Linked DNA regions of Paraglaciecola psychrophila 170. The protein of the gene in region 1 interacts with the protein of each later gene in a pairwise test. Links are inferred from orthologs where the notes say so. Each region holds a gene or a part of one and is shown in the gene's direction. Other genes may lie near its edges.

Region 1 (4,995 bases):
ATAGCTTAGCATTTGGTCTGCCACCGGGAAGAGCGTATGAGATACATTTACCCGATAAAGCGCCAACAGAAGCTTTTAGAACCGATTTCTTCGGTCGTCAAGATGATAGGAGTGAGCCACAAAATGGGCGCTACTTTGTAAGTGAGAATGGTATGCCTTGGGCTATCAATGTGGGTGTTGAAATGCAATATTCCTTGGAATATATGGATGTGATTTATGCATATCCCTTATTTTCTAGTTTTATTGCCAATGAAGGTCTTGTGGATGCTGATTGGTACATACCTGAAAATGCCAACACAAATAATATTTTTTCTAATTAAAGAGGTGATGTATGAAACAAATATACAGCTTTGTTTTATTGAGTACGTTGTTAACTGGGTGTGGAGGGGGCGGATCAGAGAACATTACAGTGAAACCAACAGCAGGGAGCGTTGTAAGTCAGCCAAGCACCGTTTTGCCGGATCCTATTCAAAGCCAACCTGCTATAACTGAATTTAGCTTGGAAGAGAAAACACCTATGGAGGTCGGAGTGGTTGTAAATAGTTCGGCACAGTCTAGCCATGAGATAGTGGTACCTAATGGTTTTGCATTAAATAGTGAGCGTTCGTTTAACCTAAAGATTTCTCGCTCAGAAGATGATTACCAGGCAGCCTATTTATCGTTGTGTAGTGATTATCAGCAGCGTAGCGATGGAGGTTATAGTATTAATTATAATAGCTGCTTACTCAGAACGTCTTTGAGTGATATTAACTACGAAGCAGTCATTACGGTGACCAACGATACAAAAGGTTTGGTTGCCGCATTGTGGTTTATGGATGGCACAAAAGAACCACTCATCAAAGATTGGCGTTTTTAATGATGGTATTACGAATAATAAAAAATTGATTAACGATTAATCGTTTGAGTTTTATTAATGTTGGCCTTGTTATTTCAATAATGAAAGTTTATAAAAAGTATTTTCTATATCAGAAAGTTAGAAGAACAAAAAAGACTCACCAAGCAACAATTTGAATTGAATAGACTGGGGAAATATTAGCTATTTAAACAGATGATAATCTATTCAGTCGTTTATAGAGTAAGATCACATTTTGTAGTTTTTGAGGTAATGCTGTGAGTTGGGTTTTCTTTACGCTGGGTGCCGTGGTGATGCAGACGTTTCGTAATGCGTTGCAGAGTAAGCTAAGTGTGAATATGAGTACTTCTGGTGTCACCTTAGCACGCTTTTTATTCGCGCCACCGATTGCTCTGGCTTACTTGGCAATGCTTTATGCCTTATCAAATCAAATCATTCCTGAATTTACTTTTAAGTTTGTGTCTTTTGTTTTGCTGGCCTCGGTGATGCAAATTTTTGCTACTGCGTTGATGGTCATTTTGTTTAAGCAAAAAAACTTTGCTGTGGGAGCTGGACTAGCCAAAAGTGAAGCCTTGGTGGCTGGCGTATTAGGTACATTGTTTTTTGGTAGTCAACTGAGTTTATTTGGTTGGTTAGGCATTTTAATTGGCGGTGCTGCAGTATTTGTGCTGTCTGGAGGCGGCAGAAAAGGAGAGTTGAGCCTTAAAATATTAGCCATAGGTTTAGCTTGTGGTAGCTGTTTTGCGCTTACATCTTTATTTGTTAGAGAAGCCAGCCATTTAATAAATGTACCTTTCCCACATAGTGCCGCTTGGGTATTACTTTGGGTATTGTGCATTCAAACTACTTTACTTGTGAGTTATATCGCGGTTAAAAACAGAAGCACGTTTGTGGCACTTAAAAACAATGCCAAAATGACTTTGGCTACTAGCGCCACAAGTTGCTTAGGCTCTATTTGCTGGTTTAGTGCTATGGCTCTACATCATGTGGCCTATGTAAAAACGTTGGGACAAGTTGAGGTGCTTTTTACCATATTGATCGCCACCTTTTGGCTTAAACAGAAAGTTAAAAAACACGAGCTGATTGGACTATTACTTATCGCGGCTGCCGCAGTTTTAGTGATGTGGGCATAATCAATTGAATTCACCAAGCTATCAAGTACCTGCGCAGATATGCCAAGTTGAGCTAGAAATTAAACGTAGCAAATTTTTGACCTTTGCGGCGCCTGCCTTCGGTCGCCAAGAAGCAGACAATTTCATCAGAACGTTACGTAAACAACATCCTCAAGCTAATCATGTTTGCTGGGCATATATTGCTGGTGCTCCGAATACCACTATCCGCTCCATGAGTGACGATGGTGAACCCAGTGGAACTGCGGGCATGCCTATGTTAAAAGTCCTCGAATACAGTGGTTACGGCGATATTGTGGTAGCAGTAGTTCGCTATTTTGGTGGCACTAAGCTTGGTACTGGCGGATTACAACGGGCATATTCTCACGCTGTGTCACTGGTTTTAGTTGATTTACCAATGGAACTAAAAGTTGCACGCAGCACCCTAAAACTAACCTATGACTATACCCATGAAGGCAATATATCTCGATTGTTAGAACGTTATGATATCGATAGTATCGATTCTACTTATTCTCAGAAAGTGACACAAATTATTGCGATAGCGTGCAGCGAACTCAACGCATTTAAAACCGAACTGACCAATATCACTGCGGGTAATGTTGAAATTTTACTACCATCTTCTGATTGATTCTCTGTCAAACCTTATCTTTTTTACGATTAATCCGGCTTTAAGGAAATTTAAAGTGACCTAAAAAATATTAAGCTCTCTGCCAACTTAACGTTGACAAAATTAATGCCGGTTATTCAATACCTGATATATGGTACAGTTTGGTTCATGAGTGTATTAGCGACACATATTGACACCATCATGTCCAAACACGCTTTTCAAATTCACAAATAAATATTTAAACAGCGGTAACACCTGTAATAGAAGTATTTAGCCCATAGATAAAAGTGAGTTTGCTACAAAAGAGCTGTGAGCAAAGATGCTCTGACTATCATGCTAAGTACACACTATTTAACCGGAGCTATAGATAAGGCATACCGTCCAGTATCACTACTATCGAGCCTATCTTCTATGAACTTGCTCACAATAGCGCGCTATTCCCTTTCAAGCTCGATTCGATAAACGTAATAATAGCAGCACTGGATGCGTTCAATGTCTTTGCAAACCAATTAGCACCATCTGACATATTGTTTTATTGCAATATTTATAAGGTCGCGGCACGTCTTAACCCGAGTTCAGGTTATTTAGGTAAGTACATGCAAGTAACCTATAAGTTAGTCAACAACTGCTGATGATTTCCGCGACTTTTTCGGGCTAAAAACTCAGCTGTTTTTTCAGCATTGTTCGCCAAAGCGAAGTTCACTGGGTGTGCACCGTTACACAATAAACCGTTAGTAATTTGTTTCAAACTTATGTCGCTATTTTTTACTGCAACATGCACTTTAATTAGTCTGTCGCTTTTTATGGCTTCACATACTTTAACTAGTTTGCTTTCAGTGACCGGATCAATATATTTTGCTTGGGCATTACCAACTATAAACTTAGCTGCGACAATAACGCTGCTAATAAGTAATTTTTTCATCATGAGTCTCTCTATGTTAGGTGGTGGTGTTTAACGTCAGTTCGATCATAGAGTAGAGATAAATAATGATATTGGAGGGACAAAACAGGTAAGTCGCGGTAAAACGTGATGAAGCGTTCAAACAAATAATTATTGCGATAGACCAGCGCTTAATATTTGTTTTTCGTAGTATTTAGCAAAGTTTTGATACATTTACGTATTTGAGATTATCCAAATGCGATGATTCCTTGTATTGTTACATGACTAAAAATCGTGAATCAGGCCTACATGAAGGGTATAAATGTTTACTGAAGTATCACTTTAAATAGCCCTGAATACTCCTGCACTAAGGCCGCCGATTAATAATTCATAACCTCAGCATTTGCTTTGGCAATTAATTGGGCAAGCTCACCACTGTTTTGCATATCACGGATCACGAGATCAATTTTAGACCTAACGCTGCATGCTTTTTGTTTAGGTGTGGCACAACTTATAGGTCTCTAAGGGCAAACCTGCGGTAATGCTATTAGTGTGTTTAACCTTCTCACTCTCGCCAGCCGATACTGCGCAAGCTCGGTTTTATTACAGATTAGCACATCAGAATCTTTGACAATGAATGCACCTGTTTGCAAATAGCAATAGGCAGTGGGCACACGGATCATATCGGGATTATCAATACCATAACTCCAGATACGCATAATTTCACCATCTGTGTCGCCATACACAGCTTCTTGCTGCGCAAGATTCGCAGGTAAAGGAATGACAATAACCTCGATACCAGGACGCTGACACATTGCGGGGATTATCATGCGTCAAATATCTTGCTCTACTAATCATTCAATCGAGGAAAAATGCATCGTTTCTGATATTGATGGCTGGCACATAAAGCAAAAAAATGTACAAAGAAAAAGGTAAATTTTGCTATAAGGAAGAATCAACTCATTCTAAGCACGAGTAATGGTGTTTGGGCTGTTGTTATTGTAGAACTTTAGATACACATGACCCCAACAAGGTCATGTGTATGTCAAAATACCGATTCTAGTCTTGCATATAACCTGGGGGCAGCTCTTTAAATGCAGTCACGCCGGAGTCAATGGCGGCTTGTGCAACTGCCAGAGCAACACGCTTTAAGAGTCGAGGATCCATAGGCTTAGGGATAATATAGTCCTTACCAAAACTAAGACTGCCTATATTACTGGCAGCCAATACTTCTTTTGATACTTCTTCTTTTGCAATATTCCGGATAGCGTCTACGGCAGCAATTTTCATTTCATCATTAATTTGAGAGGCACGTACATCTAACGCGCCGCGAAAAATAAACGGGAAACACAGTACGTTATTCACTTGATTTGGATAATCAGAACGCCCAGTTGCCATAATTAAGTCATCACGTACTGCGTGGGCTAACTCAGGTTTAATTTCAGGATCAGGGTTAGAGCAAGCAAAAACGATCGGATTAGGAGCCATTAATTTCAGCGCCTCTGGTGGCAACAAATTAGGCCCA
Region 2 (5,261 bases), 2.4 Mb from region 1 along the record:
GGTCATGGCGACTCTTAAGCGCAAACAAGCGGGTCCGCCACCGTTACGCATACTCTCTTTAACATCGTGGTAGTACACATGTTTGATCGGTGTGTTTTGTGCAACTAAATTTGTTAAATAGGTCGATACTGCTGAGTTTTCTTTACAGTCAGTCGGCGCAATAATGGCCATGTCACCATTAGCTAGGGTGATAATTTGCGTGTTAAATAAGTAACTTTTAATGGCGTCTTGCACACTAACTTCTTCGGTTTTTACGCAAATTAAGTGCAAGTCATCACCCACAAATTTTTGTTTTATCTCAGCTATCGCTTGTGATGATTGATAGAAAGCTTGTTCGTGATAAAACAATACATTTTGATTACCTACCGCAATAACATCATTGTGGAACACACCCTGATCGATTAAATCTGGATTTTGTTGCACATACACCACATTGTCATCCTTAAGTCCGTGTAATCTAGCTACCGCCTGACTCGCTTCTAATGTCTGACGGGCAGGGAATTTTTTAGGTGCGGGTTTACTGGTATCAAAAGCATGGCGTCCGTACACAAACATTTCTAGACCAGTTTTGCCATAATCGCTGCAAAGACGCGTGTGGTTAGCTGCGCCTTCATCCCCAAAATGTTCGTTATCGGGTAAATGAGCATGATGGGCAAAATATTCTTTGTTGGCAAAAGTGGCTTGCAGAATTTTACCCGTGACTTGCGGTTCGAGAGAACGATGATATTTATTGGTTAAATTTGCTGGGGTAAAGTGAATTTTGCCATCACTGGTATCAGCACTAGGTGAAACCGTCGCGGCGTTCGCTGTCCACATACTGGATGCTGAACAGCAGGCTTGAAAAATAGCCGGAGCTTGTTTAGCTGCCATGGCTAAAACGTTGGCATCGGTTCCACTAAAGCCTAACCTGCGAAGCGAAGCAATGTCAGGGCGCTCCTGTGGCGCCAGAACACCTTGAACCATACCAAGGTCAGCTAGGGCCTTCATTTTCTTTAACCCTTGCTTAGCGGCCTGTTTAGGGCTGCTTGAAGCGCTAGCATTATTTAGCGAGGCTACGTTGCCGTATGATAATCCAGCATAATTGTGAGTTGGTCCTACTAAGCCATCAAAATTGGCTTCAAATTGTTTCATTTAAACCTCTATTATTATTGTCTACCACTGGCAAATGGGCGATTAAAACCCAATGTTTATTATCTGGAATCGCTTATAAAAAACGAATTGTCGAGCATTATACTGTTTTAGTTTGTTATGCCAATCAGGCTGTTCGAAAATTAAGCAGTGTTAGCCACTGAAAAAAAAGAATATTAGATAAGTATGAAGAAGAACTTGTTTTCTATTCATTTTGTCGATATATGTTAAAAAGCATTTTTGAGAGGTAATCGCCATATGGTGTATACCTAACCAATAAAAACCTATAAAAATCAAAGGTTAAAACCAATTTATGGCAAAACATCTAGTCATTGTCGAATCACCGGCAAAGGCAAAAACGATTAATAAATATCTCGGCAAAGATTTTATTGTTAAATCTAGTGTCGGTCACGTTCGGGATCTTCCTCACAAGGCTGTGGGCAAAGTTGCGCCTAAAAAACCAGCAAAAGAACTCAAACTTCTCTCCGAAAAAAAGCGTGCAACCTATTTGCGCGATTATGAATATAAGAAACTTGTTGATCGTATGGGTATCGACCCTAAAAATGATTGGCAGGTGCATTACGATGTACTCGAAGGCAAAGAAAAAGTTGTTAACGAACTTAAAAAGTTGGCAAAAAATGCTGACACCGTCTATCTCGCAACGGATTTGGATAGGGAAGGGGAAGCGATTGCTTGGCACTTACGAGAGTTGATTGACGAGCCAGGCAAAGATTTTCAGCGTGTGGTATTTAACGAGATCACTAAAAATGCCATTCAAGAAGCCTTTGCTAAGCCAGGAAAATTAAACATTGAAATGGTGAATGCCCAACAAGCCAGACGTTTTCTGGACCGTGTTGTAGGTTTTATGGTATCTCCATTACTTTGGAAAAAAGTTGCACGAGGTTTGTCTGCGGGGCGGGTACAATCAGTAGCTGCTCGTTTAGTTGTCGAGCGCGAAAGAGAAATAAAAGCGTTTGTACCTGAGGAATTTTGGGACCTACATGCAGATTTAAATACCGCAAAAAAAATCAGTTTGCGGATGCAAGTTGTCAAAGAAAGTGGCGCAGCATTTAAACCGGTCAATAAAGCTCAAACTGATAAAGCGGTAAGTTTTTTAGAAAGCGCTAGTTATCAAGTGGTAAGTCGCGAATCAAGGCCAACTCAAAGTAAACCTTCTGCTCCACTCATTACCTCTACTTTACAACAAGCGGCGAGTACACGTTTAGGCTTTGGTGTGAAGAAAACCATGATGATGGCACAACGGTTGTACGAAGCTGGGCATATTACCTATATGCGAACTGACTCTACCCATTTAGGTAAAGAAGCTGTTGATGGCTGTCGTGATTATATTAATGAAAATTTTGGTGAAAAATACTTACCGGAAAATCCAATTAAATATGGTAGCAAAGAAGGAGCTCAAGAGGCGCATGAAGCTATTCGTCCGTCTAATGTGTTACTTAAATCTGAAGCCATTAGTGATGTAGAGCGCGATGCTCAGCGCTTATACGAATTAATTTGGCGCCAGTTTGTCGCATGTCAAATGACTCCAGCAAAATATGACGCTAGCACAATCAGAGTTAAAGCGGGTGATTTTGAATTAACCGCAAAAGGGCGTGTATTGAAGTTTGATGGTTGGACTAAAGTACAGAATCCGCAGCGTAAAAAAGGCGAAGAAGATTTATTATTACCTGATGTGAAAGAAGGCGAAAATTTAGATCTTAGCTCCCTTGATCCTAAACAGCATTTTACTAAACCTGTTGCGCGTTTTAATGAAGCATCATTGGTAAAAGAGTTAGAAAAACGTGGCATTGGTCGTCCTTCTACTTACGCCAGTATCATCTCAACCATTCAGGATAGAGGTTATGCAAGAATCGAAAGTAAGCGATTCTATGCGGAAAAAATGGGTGAGATTGTAAACGACCGTCTGATGGAAAATTTCGACGATCTAATTGGTTATGATTTTACAGCCAATATGGAACAACAGTTAGATGCAGTAGCAGAAGGAAAGGCCTCATGGAAAGGAGTATTAAATGAGTTCTATGAGGACTTCGAAAAGAAGCTAGTTATTGCTGAAAAATCGCCTGAAGAAGGCGGTATGCGTTTAAATCAAGCCGTACCTACGGATATTGCTTGTGCAAAATGTGAACGACCCATGAATGTCCGAACAGCTAGTACAGGTGTGTTTTTAGGGTGTTCTGGCTATAGCTTACCCCCTAAAGAACGCTGCACAGGCACCATGAATTTAACTTCTGGTGATGAAGTAATCAAGGTTGAAGATGAAGAAGAGTTAGAAACCGAAGTGTTACGCTCAAAACGACGTTGTGACATTTGTGGTACGGCTATGGATAGTTATTTGGTGGATGAGTCTCGTAAGTTACATGTATGTGGAAACACACCCACATGTGAAGGGATTTATGTGGAAAAAGGTACCTTTAAGATTAAAGGGTATGAAGGCCCGCTTCTTGAATGTGACAAGTGTCAATCCAACATGGAGCTAAAAAGTGGCCGCTTCGGTAAGTATTTTGGTTGTACTAATGAAGAGTGTAAAAACACCCGTAAATTACTTCGAAATGGCGAAGCTGCACCTCCTAAAGAAGATCCCACTGACTTACCAGAGTTGGAATGCGTAAAATCTGATGCTCACTTTGTACTCAGAGATGGTGCATCTGGCATCTTCTTAGCCGCGCATAATTTCCCTAAATCAAGAGAAACACGCGCCCCTAAAGTTGAGGAGCTTGCTCGTTTTAGAGATAGGATTTCGCCTAAGTTTTACTATTTGGCCGATGCACCCGCTAAAGACCCTGATGGAAGTCCGGCTATCGTGCGTTACAGCCGTAAAACCAAACAGCAATACGTGATGTCAGAAAATGAAGAAGGTAAAGCGACTGGCTGGTCTGCATGGTGTACCGACGGCAAATGGATTGTTGAAGATAAGCGTAAGAAACCCAAAAAATAATTTTTAATCTTAGTTTTTATTCTTTTACGGCAGCTCTTAGCTGCCGAATTATTTTAAACTTAATAATAATGGCATTCAATTATGGCCCTCTCGTTACAAGAACAATTACTTAAAGCTGGTTTAACCAATAAGAAAAAAGCCAATCAGGTGCGCCAACAAAAAAACAAACAAGTCAAAGCGCAAAAAAACCATAATGTAGTACAAACCAACGAAGCAAAATTAGCTGCTGAAAAAGTAGTGGAAGCAAAAAAAGCCAAAGACAGAGAGCTTAACCAAAAAACCAAACAAGAAGCTGAGAAAAAGGCACTTGTGGCACAAATTAAGCAATTAATTGAAGCCAATAAACAACCCAAATTTGGAGGCTCTGGACGTAAAGAAGAAGTAGTATGCAACTTCACCGATGGTACGTTGATCAAACGTATGTATGTCAGCCAAGTTACTCAAAAACAAATCAGCCAAGGTAAGCTTGCCATCGTAAAATTGAACGATGGTTATGAGTTAGTACCTATGCCTGTAGCCAATAAAATTGCTGAACGTGATGAAGCCAGTGTGATGTATCGGGCGGATGATATTAGCGATGCAGATCAGAAAAGTAGTGAAGATGATGACTGGTATGCTGAATATGATATTCCGGATGATTTGAACTGGTAGAGGCACAATCGTTTTAATCCCAAGGTTCATTCATAAATGAACCTTGGGGAGAATACTGCTCGTTTTCCATGTGATTTGAATGACTCAGGGCGTGAAACAGACATACGACAGGATGAAAGGCGAATGAATCCTGCACGTTTTTACTGCTAATTTATCCTTCTCAGAACGCTAATTTTTACATCATTTGAGACATTAGCTAAGAAGCGCCAAACAACATTTCAAATTAGATTTTGTATTGAATAATAAGCAAACAACTATTTACTTAGTTGACAGTTGCTTTTGTTTTTGGGCGGACGCCCCCTGCATATCATGATATTGCTTCTAGCATCTTTGACCTTCCTGAACAAATCATTCTAATTCAGATAAAAATTTATTAATTCCATCTTTCCGTTTAGAAAAACACTTTCCAATAGGAATAACCATAGATGTTTTCGATATTCGCAGGTTTATCTTCTTGACCCTTTTCCCCCAAGGCCATCGAGTAACATAAATTTACAGCTATTAAGCACTGTCATGGCAGGTAAAA

The links.
Region 2: the proteins of C427_RS01020 (region 1) and topA interact in binary tests that used the Escherichia coli proteins (3 or more experiments, as listed by UniProt). The link is inferred for Paraglaciecola psychrophila 170 from one-to-one orthologs.

What each region holds. Positions count from the first base shown.
Region 1 is NC_020514.1:219,773-224,767, reverse strand. The notes cover bases 837-3,800. They hold C427_RS01020 (YigZ family protein), read left to right. Parts: upstream 837-1,990; coding sequence 1,991-2,611; downstream 2,612-3,800. Other genes in these bases: C427_RS01015 (DUF3718 domain-containing protein), read right to left, coding at 3,198-3,515; C427_RS01025 (EamA family transporter), read left to right, coding at 1,111-1,986; C427_RS01030 (hypothetical protein), read left to right, coding at 837-856. Outside these bases: C427_RS01035 (LruC domain-containing protein), read left to right, coding at 1-320; more of C427_RS01030, read left to right, coding at 332-836; C427_RS01010 (hypothetical protein), read right to left, coding at 3,992-4,300; C427_RS01005 (malic enzyme-like NAD(P)-binding protein), read right to left, coding at 4,530-4,995.
Region 2 is NC_020514.1:2,601,192-2,606,452, forward strand. The notes cover bases 1,055-4,284. They hold topA (type I DNA topoisomerase), read left to right. Parts: upstream 1,055-1,441; coding sequence 1,442-4,084; downstream 4,085-4,284. Other genes in these bases: astB (N-succinylarginine dihydrolase), read right to left, coding at 1,055-1,131; C427_RS11405 (DUF2058 domain-containing protein), read left to right, coding at 4,166-4,284. Also shown: more of astB, read right to left, coding at 1-1,054; more of C427_RS11405, read left to right, coding at 4,285-4,735. UniProt on the Escherichia coli protein: Releases the supercoiling and torsional tension of DNA, which is introduced during the DNA replication and transcription, by transiently cleaving and rejoining one strand of the DNA duplex.